4 regions of the Paenibacillus ilasis genome follow, and region 4 is predicted to be linked to each of the others. Evidence: riboswitches for the same ligand, from Rfam matches in the RefSeq annotation. Region 4 holds a riboswitch; each other region holds the start of a gene.
What was found. A riboswitch is a leader RNA that binds a small molecule or an ion and turns the genes downstream of it on or off. The one in region 4 is predicted to bind cyclic di-AMP.
Positions count from the first base shown of each region.

Region 1: it holds a riboswitch for cyclic di-AMP, as region 4 does, so the genes downstream of both, ACETK5_RS00445 (TrkH family potassium uptake protein) here and ACETK5_RS21970 (hypothetical protein) in region 4, are expected to answer to the same signal.
Region 2: it holds a riboswitch for cyclic di-AMP, as region 4 does, so the genes downstream of both, ACETK5_RS32350 (G5 domain-containing protein) here and ACETK5_RS21970 (hypothetical protein) in region 4, are expected to answer to the same signal.
Region 3: it holds a riboswitch for cyclic di-AMP, as region 4 does, so the genes downstream of both, ACETK5_RS31995 (C40 family peptidase) here and ACETK5_RS21970 (hypothetical protein) in region 4, are expected to answer to the same signal.

Region 1 is NZ_JBHDJG010000001.1:65,322-70,466, reverse strand. Features, by position in the region: gene ACETK5_RS00455 (LysR family transcriptional regulator) at 1-837, shown strand, start outside; gene ACETK5_RS00450 (potassium channel family protein) at 871-1,545, opposite strand; gene ACETK5_RS00445 (TrkH family potassium uptake protein) at 1,562-2,902, opposite strand; cyclic di-AMP (ydaO/yuaA leader) riboswitch at 2,967-3,111, opposite strand; gene ACETK5_RS00440 (CPBP family intramembrane glutamic endopeptidase) at 3,403-5,091, shown strand; gene uvrC (excinuclease ABC subunit UvrC) at 5,063-5,145, opposite strand, start outside.
Region 2 is NZ_JBHDJG010000009.1:47,657-52,801, reverse strand. Features, by position in the region: gene ACETK5_RS32360 (HD domain-containing protein) at 1-748, shown strand, start outside; gene ACETK5_RS32355 (TatD family hydrolase) at 841-1,608, shown strand; cyclic di-AMP (ydaO/yuaA leader) riboswitch at 1,814-2,028, shown strand; gene ACETK5_RS32350 (G5 domain-containing protein) at 2,299-3,486, shown strand; gene rnmV (ribonuclease M5) at 3,673-4,224, shown strand; gene rsmA (16S rRNA (adenine(1518)-N(6)/adenine(1519)-N(6))-dimethyltransferase RsmA) at 4,221-5,105, shown strand.
Region 3 is NZ_JBHDJG010000008.1:51,799-56,943, reverse strand. Features, by position in the region: gene ACETK5_RS32005 (GNAT family N-acetyltransferase) at 1-401, opposite strand, end outside; gene ACETK5_RS32000 (C40 family peptidase) at 539-1,012, opposite strand; cyclic di-AMP (ydaO/yuaA leader) riboswitch at 1,018-1,157, opposite strand; gene ACETK5_RS31995 (C40 family peptidase) at 1,550-2,023, opposite strand; cyclic di-AMP (ydaO/yuaA leader) riboswitch at 2,027-2,166, opposite strand; gene ACETK5_RS31990 (hypothetical protein) at 2,515-3,342, opposite strand; gene ACETK5_RS31985 (M1 family metallopeptidase) at 3,354-5,145, opposite strand, start outside.
Region 4 is NZ_JBHDJG010000002.1:407,145-412,289, forward strand. Features, by position in the region: gene pruA (L-glutamate gamma-semialdehyde dehydrogenase) at 1-1,097, opposite strand, end outside; gene ACETK5_RS21965 (proline dehydrogenase family protein) at 1,301-2,221, shown strand; gene ACETK5_RS21970 (hypothetical protein) at 2,282-2,743, opposite strand; cyclic di-AMP (ydaO/yuaA leader) riboswitch at 2,877-3,050, opposite strand; cyclic di-AMP (ydaO/yuaA leader) riboswitch at 3,595-3,763, shown strand; gene ACETK5_RS21975 (hypothetical protein) at 3,894-4,304, shown strand; gene ACETK5_RS21980 (potassium-transporting ATPase subunit F) at 4,463-4,531, shown strand; gene kdpA (potassium-transporting ATPase subunit KdpA) at 4,562-5,145, shown strand, end outside.

The sequences.
Region 1 (5,145 bases), on a different contig from region 4:
CAGCCAGCCCTGTCCCGAAAAATAGCCAAGCTGGAGGATCAGCTCGGGCTGCAGCTGTTCAACCGCCGGGGCAAACGACTGGAGCTTACCTCCATCGGGCAGATTGTGTACACTTTTGCCTTGGAGCAGAGACAGCAGCAGATCAAATTCATGCAGACTCTGGCCCATTACCGGGAGGGAGATCAGATCTCGATCAACCTGGGCGCCAGTCTGACCACCCTTCAGACTACCTTGCCCCCGCTGGTCAATGCCTTCATGGAGCGTCATCCGGCAGCGGAAATCAAGCTGATCACCGGCAAGACCCATGAAATCGTATCTTATGTAAGGGATAAACGGGTCGATGTCGGCATTGTCGCCTCCTCCATCAACCAGCCGGGCTTGAACTGCATCCCGCTGTTTGATGACCATCTGGAGCTTGTCATCCCGTCCTCACATCCGCTGGCGGAAATCGAGGATGTTGGCATCGAGCAGCTTCAAGGCTTGCCGATGATCATTTTCTCGACCGGAACCTGGTACCGCAAGCTGACGGATGACCTGTTCCACCGCTGGGGTATTATGCCGGATATCCGGATGGAGATCGACTCCTTCGAAGCGATTGTCAGGCTCATCCCGACCTGCAAGGCGGCCGCGCTGCTGCCCAAATCCTATCTGAGGCCGCAGCTGTTGTCCGATAACGGGCTTGTTGACATTCATATTCCGGCACTCATTGAAACCCGGCGAACGACTTCGCTGATCTACGGCCAGGCCTCGGAGCTGAGCAAGGCGGCCAGCCGCTGGATTGACGAAACGGAAATTCTGTTCCGTAAGCTCGAAGAGGATAAAATGAAGAAAACCTGACGGATATAAGGTCGTCAGGTTTTTCTTCTATATTTATTTTTCCAGCATATTCACGACCTCAGACTCAAAGCGATCCACATTATCATTGGACCCGATAACCACCATAATGTCGCCGGAGTTCACCACATCCATGGCTGTCGGGGCTACGATAATGCCGGATTGTTTATTCAGGGCCACCACGCTGACACCGTAGCGAACCCTCGTATTGAGCTCACTAAGCGTTTTTCCGTCCATGCAGTCCGTGACCGTCATCTCCACAATCAGATAGTCCTTGGATAATTCGATATAGTCGAGCAGGTTGGGCGTGACAAGCTGATGGGCTACCCGAATCCCCATATCCCGTTCCGGAAAGATCACCCGGTCCACGCCCAGCTTCTCCAGTGCCCGGCCGTGCAGCACCGAAATTGCCTTGGCAACGACCATGGCAACACCAAGCTCTTTCAACAAGATGGCAGATAAGATACTCATCTGAATATCGTTTCCGATCGCAACAATCCCGCAGTCGAAGTTACGGATACCGAGCGATTTAAGCACCTCTTCATCCGTAGCATCCGCCACCACCGTGTGCGTCAGCAGCTCGCTCATATCCTCGACGACCTCTTCATTGCGGTCGATGCCGAGCACCTCATATCCCTGTTCCATCAGCTCAAGCGCCAGGCTGGCGCCAAATCGTCCCAAACCGATGATTGCAAATTGCTTTGGTTTCATGTCTCTCCTGTACTCCTTATCCAATAATCATTTTGCCTTCCGGATGACGATATAATTCTTTACCCTTTTTCGGCCCCAGTGCATAAGCAAGCGTCAAAGGCCCCAATCGCCCTGCAAACATCGTAATGCTGATCAATACCTTCCCAAACACCGTCAGATCAGGCGTTAAGCCCATGGAGAGACCCACCGTACCGAAGGCGGACGTCGTTTCGAAGAGGATCTCCAAGAAGTCCCCTTCCTCTGTCGTCGACAGAATCATCGATACGGTTAGAACGAGCAGCAGGGCCAGTAATGCAATGGTCAGTGCCTTCAGCACCCGCTCCTGGGCCAGGCGATACCGGAACATGACGATGTCTTCACGCCCGCGCATCATGGCGATGACCGCCCCCACCATAATGGTGAAGGTTGTGGTTTTGATACCGCCCCCGGTTGAACCTGGGGATGCTCCGATAAACATCAGAATCACGATAAAAAATTGCGTGGCCTGTCTAAGCCCCGTAATATCTATAGTATTCGCGCCGGCTGTACGCGGCGTTACGGATTGGAATAACGCGCCGAAGAATTTTCCGCCCCAATTCAGGGAGCCGAGCGTCCTCGGATTGGTGAATTCGAATATAAGAATGACGATAAATCCAACCAGCAGCAGGGTAGCCGTCATGGTGAGCACCACTTTGGAGTGCAAGGAAAGTCTCCGCTGTTTCCGGAAATCAATCAGATCGGATAGGACGATAAATCCAATGCCGCCTGAGACAATCAAAAACATCACGACAACGTTGACTACAGGATCGTAGACATACCCGGTCAAACTCCGAAAATCACCAAACAAATCGAAACCGGCGTTGTTAAACATCGTGACCGCATGAAAGACACCGTAATAAATCGCCTGGCCAAGCGGCATATCGAACGCCCAACGAATCGATAGAATGACAGCGCCGCAGGCCTCGATGATGAGGGAGTACAGCAGCACTCTGCGAATCAGCCTTACGATTCCTTCCATCGAGGACTGATTCATCGCTTCCTGCAGAATGAGACGATCCTTGAGCGATATGCGCCTTTTGAGAGCCAAGGCAAATAAAGTGGCCATCGTCATGAAGCCGAGCCCGCCGATCTGGATCAGCAGCATGATCACGACTTCTCCGAAGGAACTGAATGTCGTTCCTGTATCCACCACAACCAGCCCCGTTACGCAAGTTGCCGATGTCGAAGTGAACAAGGCATCGATAAACTCAAGCGGTTCACCCGTACTTGTGGAAATCGGCAGCATTAGCAGCGCCGTCCCGATGAAGATAATAGCTGCAAACCCAAGCACGAGAATCTGCGGCGGAGACAGCCTGAGCCAGTTAAATTTAGAGTTCAATCGGTCACCTTCTTAAAAAAAATCAAGAAAAAAAGACACTGGAAAACGCAGTGCCCTTACGGTCTGGTTCCTGTGCTGCAGCCTACGAGGTTAGCTGACGGATTCGGGCATTTCCACAGGTCGCCCTATTCATTATTCTAGGAATAATGAAATTCACCCCAATTACATGGTTCCCCCATTTTCAGTACGAAATTCGGCTGGAATATTCGGTTCCTTGAAGCATGATGTGATTATAACGCAATCCGGTACGTAACCCAATGCCGTTTTTCACCCAAAAAATCTTTAAAAGAACGCGAATTGGGCATATTCAAGAATACAAGCATAGGGTTCTCTAACGTTTTCGAAACCTTTCATTCATTTTCATCGATTTATTTCATTATTCCGGATATTGGGATAAGCTGCTAATGACTTTCATAACTATGTTATATTGACTCTATGCGTTCTTAATCAGGCATATCGAATACCAGTGGGAGTATCAACTTTCTTAGAGGAGGAATTTCATGAATCGTGCAAGAGAGGCCTTGAAGCTGAAGCCCAATCTGAAACAGCTCATCGCGCCTGCCGCAGTCGGCCTGATTCTGTTCCTATTATTTCAGGTGTTTCCGTCGACGAATCCGGATTCGACCGAGATGGCAACCCCGAATATCATATCCAAGGAGCAGGCTCGGCAAGCGGCTTCAAGCTTTGCTCAGGAGTTTTTGCAGTTTACGGCTGCAAAAACGGATGACGCATTGGTTACATATCAATCCAAATCGGAACTTTACGGATATCTGGCGAAGGAAAAGAAACTTTCGGAATACAACAAAACCTATGAAGCCAAATATCCCTATGACGTATACCGCGTTCGCTTCAGCGAACCGGGAGGCGATGCCCTCAATGTGGACGTGCACATGCAAAATTCAGGCATCGTCGGCTTCTCGTACGATTTCGCCCGCTCCAGCTATGAACGGATTGAGCTGAACAAGGGCGATGTACAAAGGCAGATGCTGCTTGTCGTCGAGGACGGCATGTCATTAGCCGAGAAGCAAGCTCTCGCAGAGCCTTGGCTCCAACGAGCGGGCTATGATCCGTCGCAACTGGAGCTGGTTACGCGGGAAGGGGAACCCCGGCTCCGGTATGTGGACCCGGAATCCAAGATTGGCGATTCCAGATTGGAGCACCGTTTCACCTTCGAACAGGGGAAATTACGCTCCTATGAGCCATCCTTTTCAGTCCCGGCCGCCCATTCCGCCTATGTCAACAAACAGACCCAGGATGCAACGCTGCTGACGCTTGCAGGGTATGGCCTGTTCACCCTTATCCTTGGCATTCTTGCGATTGTATACAGCGTGAAGACCAGAGCCTATACGTCCTTTAAGCGCGGCCTGTTCCTATCGGCGCTGCTGTTTATCATTCAGATGTTGAATACGTATAATCTGATTCCCGTTTTCCAATCCGAGGGGATGTCGCAAACCGGTATAATCGGAATGATGATTTTTTATGCGGTCTATTCGCTTATCTTCTCCGCGCTGCTCTATTTCTCCCTTGTCGGGGGCAACGGGCTATGGCAAAAAGAAGACGGACTCAATCCATGGCCTCGAGCCAAAGAACCCGGATACGGACAGTATGTACTGGACAGCATGAAGCTGGGGTATATGTGGGCTTTCATCCTGCTTGGGGTCCAATCCATTATCTTTGTCGTTCTGGGCCTAACCTTAAATACATGGTCCACCACGGATGCCACACAGTCTCCTTATAACATGCTCTATCCTTGGCTGTTTCCACTGATGGCTTGGCTGGCCGGCATATCCGAGGAGGCCGTCTATCGACTGTTCGGCATCAAAATGGTGAAAAAGATCGTCCGCAATACGTTTGTGGCCAGTTTAATTACCTCGCTCATTTGGGCGCTTGGGCATACGCTCTATCCGATATACCCTGTAATTTCCCGGCCCATTGAACTGGTTATCATCGGCTTGCTGTTCAGCTACATCTTTTTGAAATACGGGTATTTGGCGGCCATGTTCTCCCATGTCATCTTTAACAGCATCTTGATGGGCATTAGCCTGATCCTGCTCAAGGACACCAGCAACTTGCTGATCGGTGCTTTCTACATGGTACTTCCGGCGATGGTCGCGTATGCGATTTACCGTTTCAATCCAACAAAAAAAGAGAAGCCGTATGTCACGACTCCTCCTCACGAAGTACCTTAAGAATTTCCGTTGCTAATTTCTCACCGATTGAAAGGGGCTTGAAGTCTTCGACTG
Region 2 (5,145 bases), on a different contig from region 4:
TTATACGGGGGTTAATTATGGAACGATTGATATTGACCGGATCTTGCGGATGCTGCGGCCATACCGGGATCGGGTCGTTGTAAAGGAATCAGGCATGCACGCCGTGGAGGATTACCTGATGTCACGGTATCAGATGTACTGGCAGGTATATTTTCATCCCGTCACGCGAAGCTCCGAGATCATCCTGCGCCAAATCTTCCGCCGGGCAAAAGAACTGCATGACAGCGGGTATGCTTTCCGGTTCATGGTAGAGCCGCTTCCTGCGTTGTTTGCAGGCCATATTGACGTGAATCAATACCTGCGTCTTGATGAAGCCCTGATTCAAACCTCCTTTCTGCAATGGACGGAGGAAGAAGACAAGCTTCTTAGCGAATTATGCGGCCGTTTCATGCACCGAAAGCTCTACAAATATGTAGAAATCGACAATATCGATCTGGAAACCATCGACGGGATACGCCAAGCGTTCCGTACCGTGGGATTACATCCGGAATATGACCTGGAGATTGATTTTCCAACCGATCTTCCTTATGATAAAGTTCATTCCGATATGCCGCTTAACGAGAAACAGATTCTGCTTCTAGATCGGCATGATGAGCTGAAGGAAATCTCGGAGGTATCCGATATTGTACGCTCGATCAGCGGCATTCATAAAGGACGATACCATCTTTATTATCCGGAGGAGAAGGTGGGTCCGCTGCTGGCTCAAATGCCGGAGAAGATAGCCGGTGTTTTCAAACAACAACATTAACCCAGTGGGAATAATAACGCTTGGTGCATTTGTAATTTACCCAACTAATGGAAGATATACGACACAGAAACGACAGGAAGGAGAGTGTGATTATTATGCTGTTCGACACGCACACTCATATGGACGCTCCCCAATTCGACGAAGACCGGGAAGCGGCTATCCAGCGGGCGCTTGAAGCCGGCGTCACCAGGATGATCAATATCGGATTTAACCGGGAGACGATCCCGACCACGATGAAGCTGGCAGAGACTTATGATTTTATTTACGCGGCGGTGGGCTGGCATCCTGTAGATGCGATTACCATGGAGGATCAGGATCTCGATTGGATCGCTGCTTTATGCAGTCATGAGAAAGTGGTGGCAATCGGCGAGATCGGTTTGGATTATTATTGGGATACATCCCCGAAAGAAGTCCAGCACCGTGTGCTTCGACGTCAGATCGGACTTGCCCGGGAGTTGAACATGCCCATTGTCATTCATAATCGGGATGCGCATGAAGATATCGTTAACATTTTGCGGGAGGAAAAGGCCTCCGAAGTCGGCGGTGTCATGCATTCCTTCTCCGGAAGCTGGGAAACGGCCAAAATGTGCTTGGATATGGGATTCCATATCTCATTTGGCGGGCCGATTACGTTCAAGAATGCGAAGCAGCCCAAAGAGGTTTTGGCACAGGTTCCGCTTGATCGATTATTGATCGAAACGGACGCGCCTTACCTGACACCCCATCCCTTCCGCGGAAAACGAAATGAGACCGCATATGTAAAATTGGTGGCGGAGGCGGCAGCCGAAATTCGAGGGTTGTCCTATGAGGAATTGGCCCAAATTACCACCAAAAATGCGCTGGAACGATTTGGCATTTAACGAAAACGAGAGCAAAAGTGATGAAAAAGAGAGCAATCGCGATTAATTAAAGTTTTTTAATCAGAAAAGGCGTTGATATTACAATATTTTAACCTTTTACATGAGAAAATGTGGTTGAATGTTGCTTTACAACCTGCATGTAAACAGGATATCATCTTTTCAGTGATAAGAAGCTGTGATGTGCAGATCGCAGCCGAATATTTCATGAACCGTCTCGCTTAATCTCCGAAATTCTGGAGAACGGGGGAACCGATACTGCAGTGCATACTGGTCTGAATGCACGAAGCTGTATTTGATTTCTTTTTCGGGTCTTTGGGGTGAATTTGAAGGATCTCGCCATGAGCGGGTATCCGGATATAGGGCGTCTCTCTTACGTCCGAACCCGACAGCTAACTCCGTAAGCGAAATAAGAGGGGAAATCTCGTGCATACCATTTCCATGATTTCATTCATCAGGAAGCCACGTTAGAGCCTCTAGTACTCTTTCAATGGCTTTCTTTTATTTTTGAATAATGGAGAAGGGATCATCATACTCTTGGTAAACAGGAGGTGATGGCAGATGGACGGAAGACGGGAATTGACGCAGGGTGTAGATAGATAGCAGGATGCCCTGTGAGAAAAATTGCTATAGTCACGTCAAATGCATTCATGCGTTTACCTAGACGGCGGGACTATGAAGGAGGATGGAATAGTGGGCATTTTTCAACCTGAAGAAACCCATGAATCACAATCATCCAGCATGTCTTACGCATTGAGATGGAAGCATGACAATTTGCGTCAACTGATGTTGCTCGGCGCCATGGGTGCCGTTACGGTATCACTTCTCATATCGTTGGTTGTACATGATCAGGCAGGCAAGGAGGTTCAGCTTGTCGTCGACGGCCGGGTCACTACGGTGGAAACACGTGGATCGTTGCTGCAGGAATTGCTGGATGAGCAAGCGATCACGTTGAGTCCCCAGGATCAGATTTCGATGCCTCTGAACGGCGCGATCCAGGACGGAGACCGAATTATCATTGAACGGGCAATTCCAGTCAAAGTTACGGTAGGCAGCACAACCAAAACCATATTTACATCCCAGGATACGGTTGATCATGTACTCAAAGAGGCTGGCGTTACGATCCAGGGTGAAGATATAGTACAACCGTCGCAAGACACGAAGCTGACCAGCAATATGAATATCCATGTCGTTCGCGTCACGAAACAAAAAGTCAAGGAGACGGAAGACCGCGAATTCCGCGTGATCAAGACAGCCGACCCATCGCTTGAAAAGGGCGATAACCGCGTCATTCAGCGGGGCGAGCCTGGTCTCATGGTGAACCATTACGAGAAGGTCTACCACAATGGCAAGCTGGTTTCCAAGACGAAGGTCTCCCAAGAGATTGAGCGCAGAACGAAGGATAAAATCATTGCCGTAGGCACGAAAAAAGTGGAGAAGCCTGTTATCGTTCAGGCGGCAGCCACCGATGTAAAAGCTACACCGGCTAAATTGTCGGGCACGAAAAAAGTAACGACCGCCAAGGCTGTGGAGAACAATGTAGTCTCCCGCGCAGGCGTTGATTTTAAATACAAGAAGGTATTGAACAACGTGTCGATGACGGCGTATTCCGCCGAGCAGCAAGGAATCGGTACGCGCACTGCATCCGGCACACGCGTTACTGAAGGGCGCACCATCGCCGTTGACCCTAACATCATCCCAATCGGATGGTGGGTCTATATCGAAGGCATTGGCTTCCGTCGTGCTGAAGATACGGGCGGTGCCATCAAAGGCAACAAAATCGATGTTTATTACGATTCGTTGAAATCGGCCATGAATTTCGGCCGGAAGAGCGGCCGCACCGTTTACGTGATCGGTCCGGTTAAGCCTGAATTGAACTAGACGCATGAATTCCAATTTACATTGCCATTCTAATGCTATACTATTTAGCTTATAATATATGATGATCAAGAAGAGGGAATATTTCCTCTTCTTTTGTTTTGTTAAGAACGGAGTATTTAAGGCCAAGTTGGTTGAACCTTAAAGTTGTACAGGCCTGCTTTGCTTGGGAAGGAAGAGAACGAACGCATGATTAAAGAAGTGATTGTTGTGGAAGGCAGAGACGATACCGTTGCCATTAAACGGGCCGTAGACGCCGATACGATCGAAACGGGCGGTTCAGCGATCAACAAGCAAATCCTGAAACGCATAGCGCTTGCCCAGGAGCGCAGAGGCGTTATTATATTGACAGATCCTGACCATGCAGGGGAGCGGATCCGCAAAATCGTGGATCAGGGGGTGCCTGGCTGCAAGCATGCCTTTATTCCCGAAGCAGATGCTACCCGCAAAGGGGATATCGGCGTGGAGAATGCCTCGCCAGAGGCGATACGGCGTGCGCTGGATCGGGTTCATACCTCCTTTGAGGGTGGAGAGAGCCTGATCAGCTTGGAGGACATGCTGGAGGCTGGATTATCAGCGCACCCGGAGGCGGCGGCAAGACGTATGGCGATGGGAAATCTGCTGGGGATCGGATATTGCAACAGCAAGCAATTCCATAAACGATTGGCCATGTTTCAAATATCGCGTGAAGAATTTCTGGCCGCACTTGCACAACTGGAAGAAGGGGGCGTAAGCCAATGAATCGGATCGAGGATATATCAACACCAAGACGGACGAAGGAGATCATCTCACGGCATGGATTCTCCTTCAAGAAGAGTCTGGGTCAAAACTTTCTCATTGATCAGAATATTCTGTATAAAATTGTGGAAGCTGCAGGACTGGATGAAGATAAGGGAGCTCTTGAGATCGGTCCTGGTATCGGTGCATTAACCGAGAAGCTGGCACAGACGGCAGGAACCGTCACCGCGGTCGAAATTGATCAGCGCCTGATTCCCATCCTGAGGGAGGTCCTGGAGCCCTATGAGAATGTGAAGGTGCATCATGGGGATGTACTGAAGGTCGATCTTCATGAGCTGTTCCGTCAGGATTTCGCGGACGTATCGAAGGTAAGTGTGGTTGCCAATCTGCCGTATTATGTTACGACGCCGATTCTCATGAAGCTGCTGGAGGAAAAGCTGCCGTTGGAGAATATTGTGGTGATGATTCAGAAAGAAGTGGCAGAGCGGATGGCAGCGGCACCGGGAAGCAAGGATTACGGCAGCCTTAGTATTGCCGTTCAATATTACAGCGAACCTAAGCTGGTCTGTATTGTGCCGCACACGGTGTTTATCCCGCAGCCGAATGTCGCATCGGCGGTTATCCGCCTGGCGGTCCGGGAACAGCCTCCTGTCAGCGTAGAAGACGAAGGGTTCTTCTTCGAGGTGGTCCAGGCTTCTTTCGCACAGCGGAGGAAGACGATTGCCAACAATCTGAAGAGCCGGTTTTTTCCAGGGGAAGGTCGTGAACGGCTGGAACAATTGCTCCAGCAAGCGGGCATCGAGCCCTCACGGCGCGGTGAGACCCTGAGTATTGAAGAGTATGCCCGGCTTAGCAACATATTGTACAATGCGGATATACGTTAATACAGCCATTAGAGAGCCCATAAGACCCGTCGAGGTCTCA
Region 3 (5,145 bases), on a different contig from region 4:
CTTTGATAAGCGCGAATCGCACGCTCATTCCAGGTCAACACCTCCAGGTCAATTTCGTCGGCAGGGCGCCTCCGCCTGGCTTCCCGGACAATCGTCTGCATAAACCGTTTACCCATTCCACGCCCGCACCAATCAGGCCGCATGCCAAGTCCGATTCGTGTAACCTCATGCATCGGAAACAGTTGGGCAAACCCCCAAAGGGCCTCCCATTCATCCAGAATCGAGATGTACTGCCTCTGGCGAATGTCCGGATCGCCAAACTCCACCTCAAGCCCTTTCATCTGCTCCCAGGGAAGAAAGCCATAGATATTATAGGGAGGAGGATAGGTCCAGGCGCATATTTCTTCCGCGTGCTCTTCACGCATGATTACAGTGTGAAATGAAATCGGTGTTGCATCCATTTGCGAAATCCTCCTATCGTATGCATGAATAATAACCATTTTACGAATATTCAAGTCACATCAAAAAGCCCGTCAAAGAGAGGTAAGGGCTCCTTTAACGGGCAAGCAGTATGTATAGGATGATTAGCCTCTATAACTTAGGATGTTTCACCGGTTGACTCTTCATACTTATCATTGCTCATAATACGCTTCGCACCCACGTATCGCTGATCATAGTACTCCTCTGAAAGGCGGTTAATTACCACGCCGCGGTTGGAGGAGGCATGGGCAAATTTGTCATCGCCGACATAAATGCCGACGTGGGAGATGCCCTGGCCCGATGTGTTGAAAAACACTAAATCGCCAGCGCGCAGCTCCTTACGGGATACACTTGTCCCCATGTCGAATTGAGAGCCGGATTGATGCGGTAGCTTCAGACCGAGTTTAGCATATACATACATGGTGAAGCCGGAACAGTCAAATCCGCTCGTGGTCGTGCCGCCGTAGCTGTATTTTGTACCTAGCACCTTATCGATTTCGTGATCCAGCGCACGATCCGCAAACACGCTGCCAACGCCCAAAGTGAACAACAGCGTGATACTCAGGGCTGCTGTCGATAATGTTTTCTTCAGCATGGAAAGCTCCTTTTCGTTGCCTGCGAGGTTAGCTTGAGGGTTCGGTTGAAGGTTCCCTATGATCTCTTGACGGCAAGATCAATTCACCCGTGGGTTGGTTCCCCCGCTTCCCGTTCGGCCGGGAATTCGGCATAGCAATCTATGATTAAAGCACTTACATTAATGACAAAGTTGTTACTGCGTCCATTCTATCAGACAGCAAGCGAGATTGGCAATTATTTCTTGGTGAATTTCGCTATTTTTCAATAGCATTAGCCGTCGAAGCATCGGATAAAATCAATATTTTTCCAAAATGGGTGTTTAATGAAGGGAGAGAAGGGTATATAAAGGGTAGAAGATGTGAAGACATGGCGAAGTGAAGTGAACTTGTAGAATAAATTTCATTTTTTTTCGAAAAGCGGGAACTTTTCCGTTGTCCTGAACGTTATAAAGGTATAGACAGAATAAACAAAAGAAAAAAGCCGCTGGATGAGATCGGCACAATCTCATAAGCCCAGGGCTTTCTTGTAAGAGTAAATCAATAAAGTTCCAACATTAATTGTAGTTCACAGCTACAGATTTGTACGTATTTTGACTCATAATTCTCTTAGCGCCTACATATCGGTTGGCATAATAGCTCTGGCTTAGCGGACTGATAATGACACCACGCGAAGATGAGGAATGAGCGAATTTGCCGCTCCCAACATATATACCCACATGAGATACACCTCTACCGGATGTGTTGAAGAACACGAGATCGCCAGCTTTCAGGTTGCTCTTGGATACTGCCGTACCTACTTTGTATTGAGCTGCAGATGTACGCGGCAGGCTAAGGCCAAGCTTCTTGTAAACATAGCTGGTGAATCCGGAGCAGTCAAAACCATTCGTTGTGGTTCCGCCTGTTTTATAAGAGACACCAATGGCTGGTTTGATTGCAGTATTTAATTTGGAATCGGCGAAAGCGCTTCCGGTCCCTAATGTGAGTGCGAGTGCGAGGCCTAGAGAAACAGCCGTTAACTTCTTTTTCAAAACAAAAGCTCCTTCCATTGCCTGCGAGGTTAGCTTAAGGGTTCGGTTGAAGGTCCCCTATGATCCCTCTCTTGCGAGATCAATTCACCCAAAACGGATCCCCCGCTTCCCATATCGTTATGGGAATTCGGCTCCTTAAAATGTTGATGAACCCATTCATTGACGTCTGACGTTCCAACATAGATAACGAATTTACATCGTTCCAACAAAAAGTTACAGTAAAGATGACAAAGTTGTTACTAACATATTCGTTATTTTAGCAGAGTATTAACAATTTGGCAAACGAGGAAAGATCATTTTTAAACAAAAAAACCTGTCCCCATCTTGGGGAAACAGGTTTTTTTGTAATTTGGCGCTCAGAAATTTGTAATATAGAGGATAAATGAACTCTTATTCTTTGTAAAATCAAGACCCGGATAGAAACGTGTCACTTCGGATTACAGCTTATTCGCGAGCATGTTTCATCATTTCAGGGTAACGAATTGTAACGATTAAGGATGCGATGAGGAGGAATCTCTCCACAAATGATATTGAGCGGAAATTACCCAAATTTGGAAAAGTCCATTCAGAAAATAAGAGGCCTGCTGAATAATTAAGCCGATCAACCCGGCCCAGAAGAGCGAAGCCGAGCTCAGGAGCAACAGAATGACACAGGCGGATCCGCCGATGGTGATGGATAACAGCACTGCCGTGCCCAAGCGGCGGAAGAGCGCATGGAGAGAGCTGATCATACCAAAGTCTCCCGTGCGCCCGAACTGCATATAGAGCAATAACAGGCGGATTAGATAGGCGTACAAGAACCAGCCAACGGCATACGGCAGTGCATGAAGGGGCAGAACAGGCTCCTGAATCCCATTTAGCAGAATCGGAAGAATTTTGGGCAGAAGCCAGTAACCGGGCACAAAGGTGAGAATAAGCTCAATCAGATAGAATAGCGTTACAGGTTTCCACAGTTTGCGCATGCCAGTGAAGAAGAATAAACCACGCTCGCCCTTGGCTTCCTGGTGAAGGTTGTAGAAGATGCCGGCCCGAATGAGCGGGGTGAGAACCATCCGGATCAGGAGCAAACCGGCCAGAAGCCATCCGTAGGTGTGGACCGTGCTGCTCAGGGTTAGGCTCATCTCGCCCTCATAGAAGAATAACAGACGGCTGAGCTCGTTAGGGGCAGAATCCGGATATCGCATCAGAAGGGGAACGACTGCCGATTTTACGAGTCGGTACAGGCAGTATCCCCACAGCAAACGGTATAAGAAGAGCAGAATCGAGACGTATAGCTGGTCTTTAACACTGGTCCACCCTTGGCCTGCGTAACTTTTCATGTGCTCCCCCCTCACCATGACAGGCTGCCGAACAGCGTCTCCACAAGCTTGGTAATACTGAGATTCCAGCGTGTAACCACCTTCGGATCCATTCCTGCCTTCATATAGTTATTGATGTGTTTGTTCTCCAGGACGATGGAGTATTTGGGATCAACCATGGCCCAGGCGAGCGGAGTGCTGTACTCCAGGGTGTAAGTAACTTTGCCGTCCTTGCCGCTCCAGGTCCGCTCCACCGTTTTGCCATCCTCAAAGGCGAACACGATCGGCACATTGGTTATATCCCCGTCCTTGCTCGTAATCTTGACCGTAGACTCATAACGAGGATGTTCCGCCGTGCCTTTATTTTTGGTTTTGATCACGTCGATGGCGACATCCGCCATCTGGCTTCCATATACATATTGGTCAAAATACGGCTGCCAGGACGTTTTGCTTACTTGCTCTACAACTTTCTGGAAGTCGGACGTGGTCGGATGCTTGAACCGGTATTTCTGGGCATACGTATGAAGAATCTTCTCCATCATCTGCGGACCGACCTGCCGTTCGATGCCTTGCAGCACCAGCTTGCCCCTCGTGTAAACATTCAGTGCGTAGTTTTCGTGGGAGCTGTATTTCCAGGATTCCATCTTCAGCGGTGCAGGGGAAGTAATGGATGCTCCCTGAGCTGCCGTATTGGAGGTAATACCGTATTCTTTTTCCATCACTCGTTCTTCAGCATAGGTTGCAAAGGCCTCGTCCAGCCACGCTTCCTCAAATTCATTACTTGCGATCATTCCGTAAAAATATTGATGGGCGATCTCATGAATGACGGTCCGCTCCAGCTCATATCCCGGCGAATCGTTTTTGGCACCGAAGGCCGTGACCAGCGTCGGGTATTCCATGCCGCCTGCCCCGTTGCCCGATTCCGGCGGAACGACGATGGACAACGTGGAATACGGATAGGTTCCGTACCATTTTCCAAACGAAGCGAGTGCCGACTTGGCGGCATCAAAGTAACGCTCCTTTAAGTCTTTATGGGCCGGATCGAGATACAGCTTGATGCGGACCCCCGGTACGCCTGGTGCGGAGAATGCTTCTTCTGCCGTGACAAAGTTTGGCGATGCCGACCAGGCAAAATCATGCACATCATCCGCATAGAATTGATAAATTTTTTCCCCGTTTGATTTTTGGGCAGGCTTGGTAGGGAATCCGGTCGCCGCGACAATGTAATTTTCGGGCACTCGGATGCGAACGCTGTAGATGCCGAAGTTCGAATAGAATTCGGAGTTGCCATGGTATTGATGAAGATTCCAGCCTTCCTCTGTTCTTCCGCGAAGACCAGCGGGTTCATAGACCGAAAGTTTAGGAAACCATTGGCCGGCCATAATAAAATTCTCGGTGGTTCCCATGCGAGCAAATATTTTGGGAAGTTCGACCTCGAACTCCAAGTGAATGGTAACACTCTCCCCGCTCTTGATGGGTTTAGGCAGCCGGAGCTTGGCAAGGCTGTGATCCTTGATGTTGCCGTCATCCGGTTGAACAAATTGAAGGCGATGGGTCAGGGCCAGTCCTTCGGTTGTTTTCACGCTGGTAATGGCCATGGAGCCGTATCCGTCGTCTGGCATGGGATCGGAACGAAGCCTGCCGCCCGATTCCTTCATAAAGGTCGTGTCATTGGAAGCAAATGCATTGGGATACAGATGAAAGTACAGCTCGTTTACGCTTTTTTTGCCTGGATGAGTCCAAGTGAGTGTCTGTTTGCCCTTAAGCTTGTTCTCCTCAGGCTCGTACCGAACATCCATATGATATTCCACCAGCCGGTCGCTT
Region 4 (5,145 bases):
TTATCGTCGATGACGGGCCCTACCTGAATCTCGGCGTGAGTCGGACAACCGATCACCAGCTTCTTGGAGCGTTCGATGACCTTCTGCAGTACGGCATCATAGACGTCCTTATGCACGATGGCTCTGGAGCAGGCGGAGCATTTCTGGCCGGAGAAGCCGAATGCCGAAGCGGTGATCGCATCCGCCGCGAGATCCAGATCCGCCTCACTGTCTACGATAATGGCGTCTTTTCCGCCCATTTCGGCGATGACGCGCTTGATCCATCGCTGCCCCGGCTGCGTTTTGGCCGCGCGTTCCTGAATCCGCAGTCCGACGTCGCGGGATCCCGTAAAGCTGATGAACCTGGTCAGCGGATGATCCACCAGATAATCGCCCACTTCCTGGCCCGGTCCCGGCAGGAAGTTGACGACGCCCGGAGGCAGGCTGACTTCTTCCAGCAGCTCCACGAATTTGGCGGCGATGACCGGCGTGGTGCTCGCTGGCTTCAGCACAACGGTGTTACCCGAGACGATGGCTGCTGTGGTCATGCCTGCCATAATCGCGAGCGGAAAATTCCACGGCGGAATGACGATGCCGACGCCAAGCGGGATGTAATAGAGATGATTCTCTTCCTCCTCGTGAACCGTCAACGGCTGGGGCGCGCTTAGACGCTGCATTTCGCGTGCATAGAATTCCATGAAATCGATCGCTTCGGCCGTATCCGCGTCCGCCTCGGCACGCGTTTTGCCGGCTTCCAGCGTCATCAGCGCGGAGAACTCGAGCTTGCGCCGCCGCATGATCGCAGCTGCCTTATACAGATATCGTGCCCGTTCGCTCGGCTCGGTGTGCTTCCACGTCTCAAAGGTACGCGCTGCCGTCTGAATAGCTTGTTCGGCAAGCTCGGTATCGGCTTGGGATACAATGCCGATGACCTGACGTTTCCGAGACGGATTGACCGATTGTGCGGTACGCTCCGTATAGATTTTGGTACCGCCGATAACCAAGGGATACGATTGGCCAAGCTCGGCTTCGACTCCGGATAACGCCGCATCGTATAACTTGTTGTTCCACTCGTTGTTGAAATCCATAAATGGTTCGTTCCGAAAAGGTACGCGCATGGGAGGCCCCTCCTTAACATGATATGAATCGAAGCTTAAGGTCTATGGTCCAGCTGCTGAATGCATCATGGTGGGGTGTTTAGGATCTTCTGGTGAGAAGCTCTATGTTAGATATGTATGTCTTCCTGCATGCCGTCATGATTTTTGCATATGAGTTAAGATAGAGTGCATTTTGGTTTACCTTTTGCAAAGGGGGCGCACGCATGGACGGAACCGAGCTTTACCGTAAAGTGATCCTGACGGTGTCCGGTAATAAATTCGTGAAGTGGTTGTCGATCAAGTACGGTCGGAAATTGGCGGGCAGATTCATAGCCGGCGATACCTTGGATGAGGCGCTGGATGAAATTGAGAGGCTGAACGAGAAGGGCATTCTCGTCACGCTCGATCATTTGGGGGAGGGTATCACGACGCTGGATGAAGCGGCCGGGTACCGGGAGGAGTATTTGAAGCTTGTGGAAGGGATTGCCAAGCGGGGAGTGAAATCGAACGTATCGCTGAAACCGACACAGATGGGGATGGCACTGGACCCCGAGATGGCTTACGAGAACATCAAGCTGGTGGCGAAAAAGGCGAAAGAGCACCGGAACTTCGTTCGTCTGGATATGGAGGATTCCCCGTACACCCAGGCCACGATTGACATGACACTGCGGCTCCATCAAGAGGGGCTGACCAATGTGGGGACTGTGATGCAGGCCTACTTGTTCCGTACGGAGGAGGACGTCAAGAATTTAATGCATGCCGGTGTTAATCTGCGGTTGGTGAAGGGGGCGTACAAAGAGCCTGGAACCATTGCCTTTCAGCAGAAGCGGGAGGTTATTGACAACTATAAGAAATTGATCAAAATGCATTTTGATCAGGGCGCCTACGTCGCGATTGCTTCGCACGATGACCACATCATCGACTGGGTGAAGGTGTTTGCCGAGCAGAGCCGCATAGACAAACAGGAATTTGAGTTTCAGATGCTGTACGGGCTGCGGATGAACGATCAGGCTGCGCTTGCGCAGGACGGCTACCGCATCCGGTGTTATATGCCTTACGGAACGATGTGGTACCCGTATTTCACCCGGCGGCTGGCAGAGAAGCCGGCTAACCTGATGATGGTGCTCAAAAATATGTTCAAGTGAGCGGGGGAAAACAACCAATTGCAATGGAAGCGAGGACGGTAGCTCTTTCTAGCTGTCGTCCTAGAAATAATACGCCTCCGAGCAGTTCATTAGGTAGGAACGCTCCAGCGGAAGGCTACCTAACCGCTCACGGGTGATGTGCTGTTGCAGATTGGCCTCCAGATCGGTGAGGGCCGATACGGCGAGTTGCATCCGTACAGATCCCCATTGCTGCTGCTTCTGGGCATAGCGAACGGCCTCCGTCACGGGCATGCCTCTCAGCCTTGTAAAGACGGATGCCCAGCGGACCAGATCCGCGAACTCTCCCGTGCTTGGCAGTGCATATTCGGCATACCCGGCCGCGTTTTCGCAGCTGATTTTAAACAAACCGCAGTTACCGCCTTGATCGCTCGAGGGGATAAAGCGTTCAGCCGAGCTCTGGTCGAAACGGAACATCTCCATGTTGCGGATGGGCTCTTCACATATTACAGGCGATGCGGTTTCGATGACGGGTGCCAGTGCGGCCTCGATGAGTTTCGTCATGATCTACGCTCCTTTATAGGAATGTTATATGCACGGCAAAAAGGCCTGGTGAGCAGAGATACCCCGCTCTCCAGGCCTATTTATCGTTAGAGGCCCTACTCCAGTGGGCGCTTCCGCTTAAGGCTCGGGTGGTGTTCTCTCTCAAAACGCGCCTACGAGGTTAGCTGACGGATTCGGGCTTGAGAGCACCCTACCGCAGCGCCTGACCATCAGGCCTGCGGATTCACCCCGTTCACCAACAGAAGCCCCATTGGCGATTTTGGTTCCCCCGTCTCCCGATCTGTCGGGAGCTCAGCGTAAATGAATGTTTCGAATAGATGGATGAATCATACGCCGGAGGAATCTAAAAGTAAATGGCCATATGGGACGGATACATTCCGAAAATCGATAAAAACCGCAAAAGAAAACGTGTACATTGGGTCGTGTCATCTATTATCATGGCAAAATCTCGGTATCTCGATAGATTACGATAAATATAAGAAAACAAGAGAAATACATAGTATAGAGCAGTATTCTGGAGATAATGGAGCGGAATTGGTCCGTTCCTGTTCGACATAACGCCACATGTGTTTTTGCTCACATTTACATCCTGCAAGGCCGGACGTATGATACGAACTATGAATTGACGGTCATCAAAGACCATGGCATACGGGCAGCCGCTCCATGAAGGTCTAAAGGCAGTGTGAGAGCTGCGCCTGGCTCTTTATGGATTGAATCTTGAGCGAAGGCACCATGGGCCTTCACTGAAACAGCAGGATGATGCGACTCTCACCGCGTAAACCTCCTGATGCTGTGCTGTTCGCCTAGTCTGGACGACAAGTCAATGGCTAATAGAATAACATGCTACTCGTTTTTAATTTTCGCTGAGTCCTTGAATGGAAAAGGAACGGGGGAACCAGTCGGGAGATGAACTTGATCTCTCTGGGGTGAATCCTGTAGACAAGATAACGGTCTATGGGTAGGGCGACTCTCACGCCCGAATCCGTCAGCTAACCTCGTAAGCGTATCGAGAGAGGCAACGATTGTCGTGGACTTGGGCCATGGTGTATTTCACCGTGTCCTATTAAGGAGCCTGCGGGAAGAGTTCTTCTCTTTCCACGGGCTTCTTTGTTGTTGCCTTCTCTTTCTGACCTTAGGAGGAGAAAAGAAGATGGAGAAACCGCAGGAATTCATCCTGGTATCCGCGCCGAACAAGGCCGGGGAGGAATTCGTCCGCCAGTTGATTCAAAAACATGTTTCGTTTGCGGCCATAGCCAACAACCGGGCTGAGCAGGAGAGGTTGCGAGATCTGGGCTGCAAACACATTATTCTGATTGATACAAGAGACGAGCAAACCTGGATCATTCCTGAGTTTTCCGTCAGCAAGGTGTTTCTGTTCGAAAGCAGCTTGAATCTGTGCTGTCGCTATTTACGGATTTGCCGGACTTGGACCGCAGAGTCGATTTATGTGATCACCCATTCCAGCAATCCGCGATTGATATACAAAGGGTTGGGTGCTGATGTGGTGCTTCATACGAACCATCGTCACGTGGCCTTTCTCATAGCGTCTATTGGCAGTTAAGCGTTTGGCTGATTTCACAACGAGTTTCGGGAGGTTGTATTCATGCAGGATTTAGTTATGTTGCTTATTTTGGGAGGAACCTACGGACTGCTCATGCTGTTTATGTCCTGGTGCGGGCGTGTGGTTTCGGAACCGGAGGCTGATCAGCCGTGATGATCATGTTGATATTCACGATTTTTATTTTTCTCTATTTGATTTATGCGCTGATTCACCCTGAAAAATTCTAGGGAAACGGCTGAAGGAGGAAGGCATTCGTCATGGGCATTTTACAAATTGCCATCGTTATACTCGTTCTGGTGCTGCTGGTCAAGCCGCTGGGAACTTATCTATACCAGGTGTTTCGCAATGAAAGCAATGGAACGGACAGATGGTTCTTCTGGGTGGAGAAACCGATTTTCGCTCTGATCGGCTTGAAAGAACGCAAAGGGATGACATGGAAAGGGTATGCCGTCAGCTTTGTGTTAACGAATATCGTGCTGGTTGCGGCGGGGTACTTGATTCTGCGGCTGCAAAAGGTGCTGCCGCTGAATCCGAACGGCATCGGTCATATGGAACCGACCTTGTCGTTCAACACGATCATCAGCTTTATGACCAATACGAATCTTCAGCATTACAGCGGGGAGTCGGGATTGTCTTATATGGCCCAGATGGCCGTCATTACGATGATGATGTTTACATCCGCCGCGACCGGGCTGTGCGTGGCGATTGCTTTTATCCGGGCGGTAACCAGCAAGGGCACGACCGTCGGCAACTTCTTTGAGGACTTCGTTAAGGCCCACACCCGGGTATTCATCCCGGCAGCGTTCATCATTGCGATGGTGCTGGTGGCGCTGCAGGTACC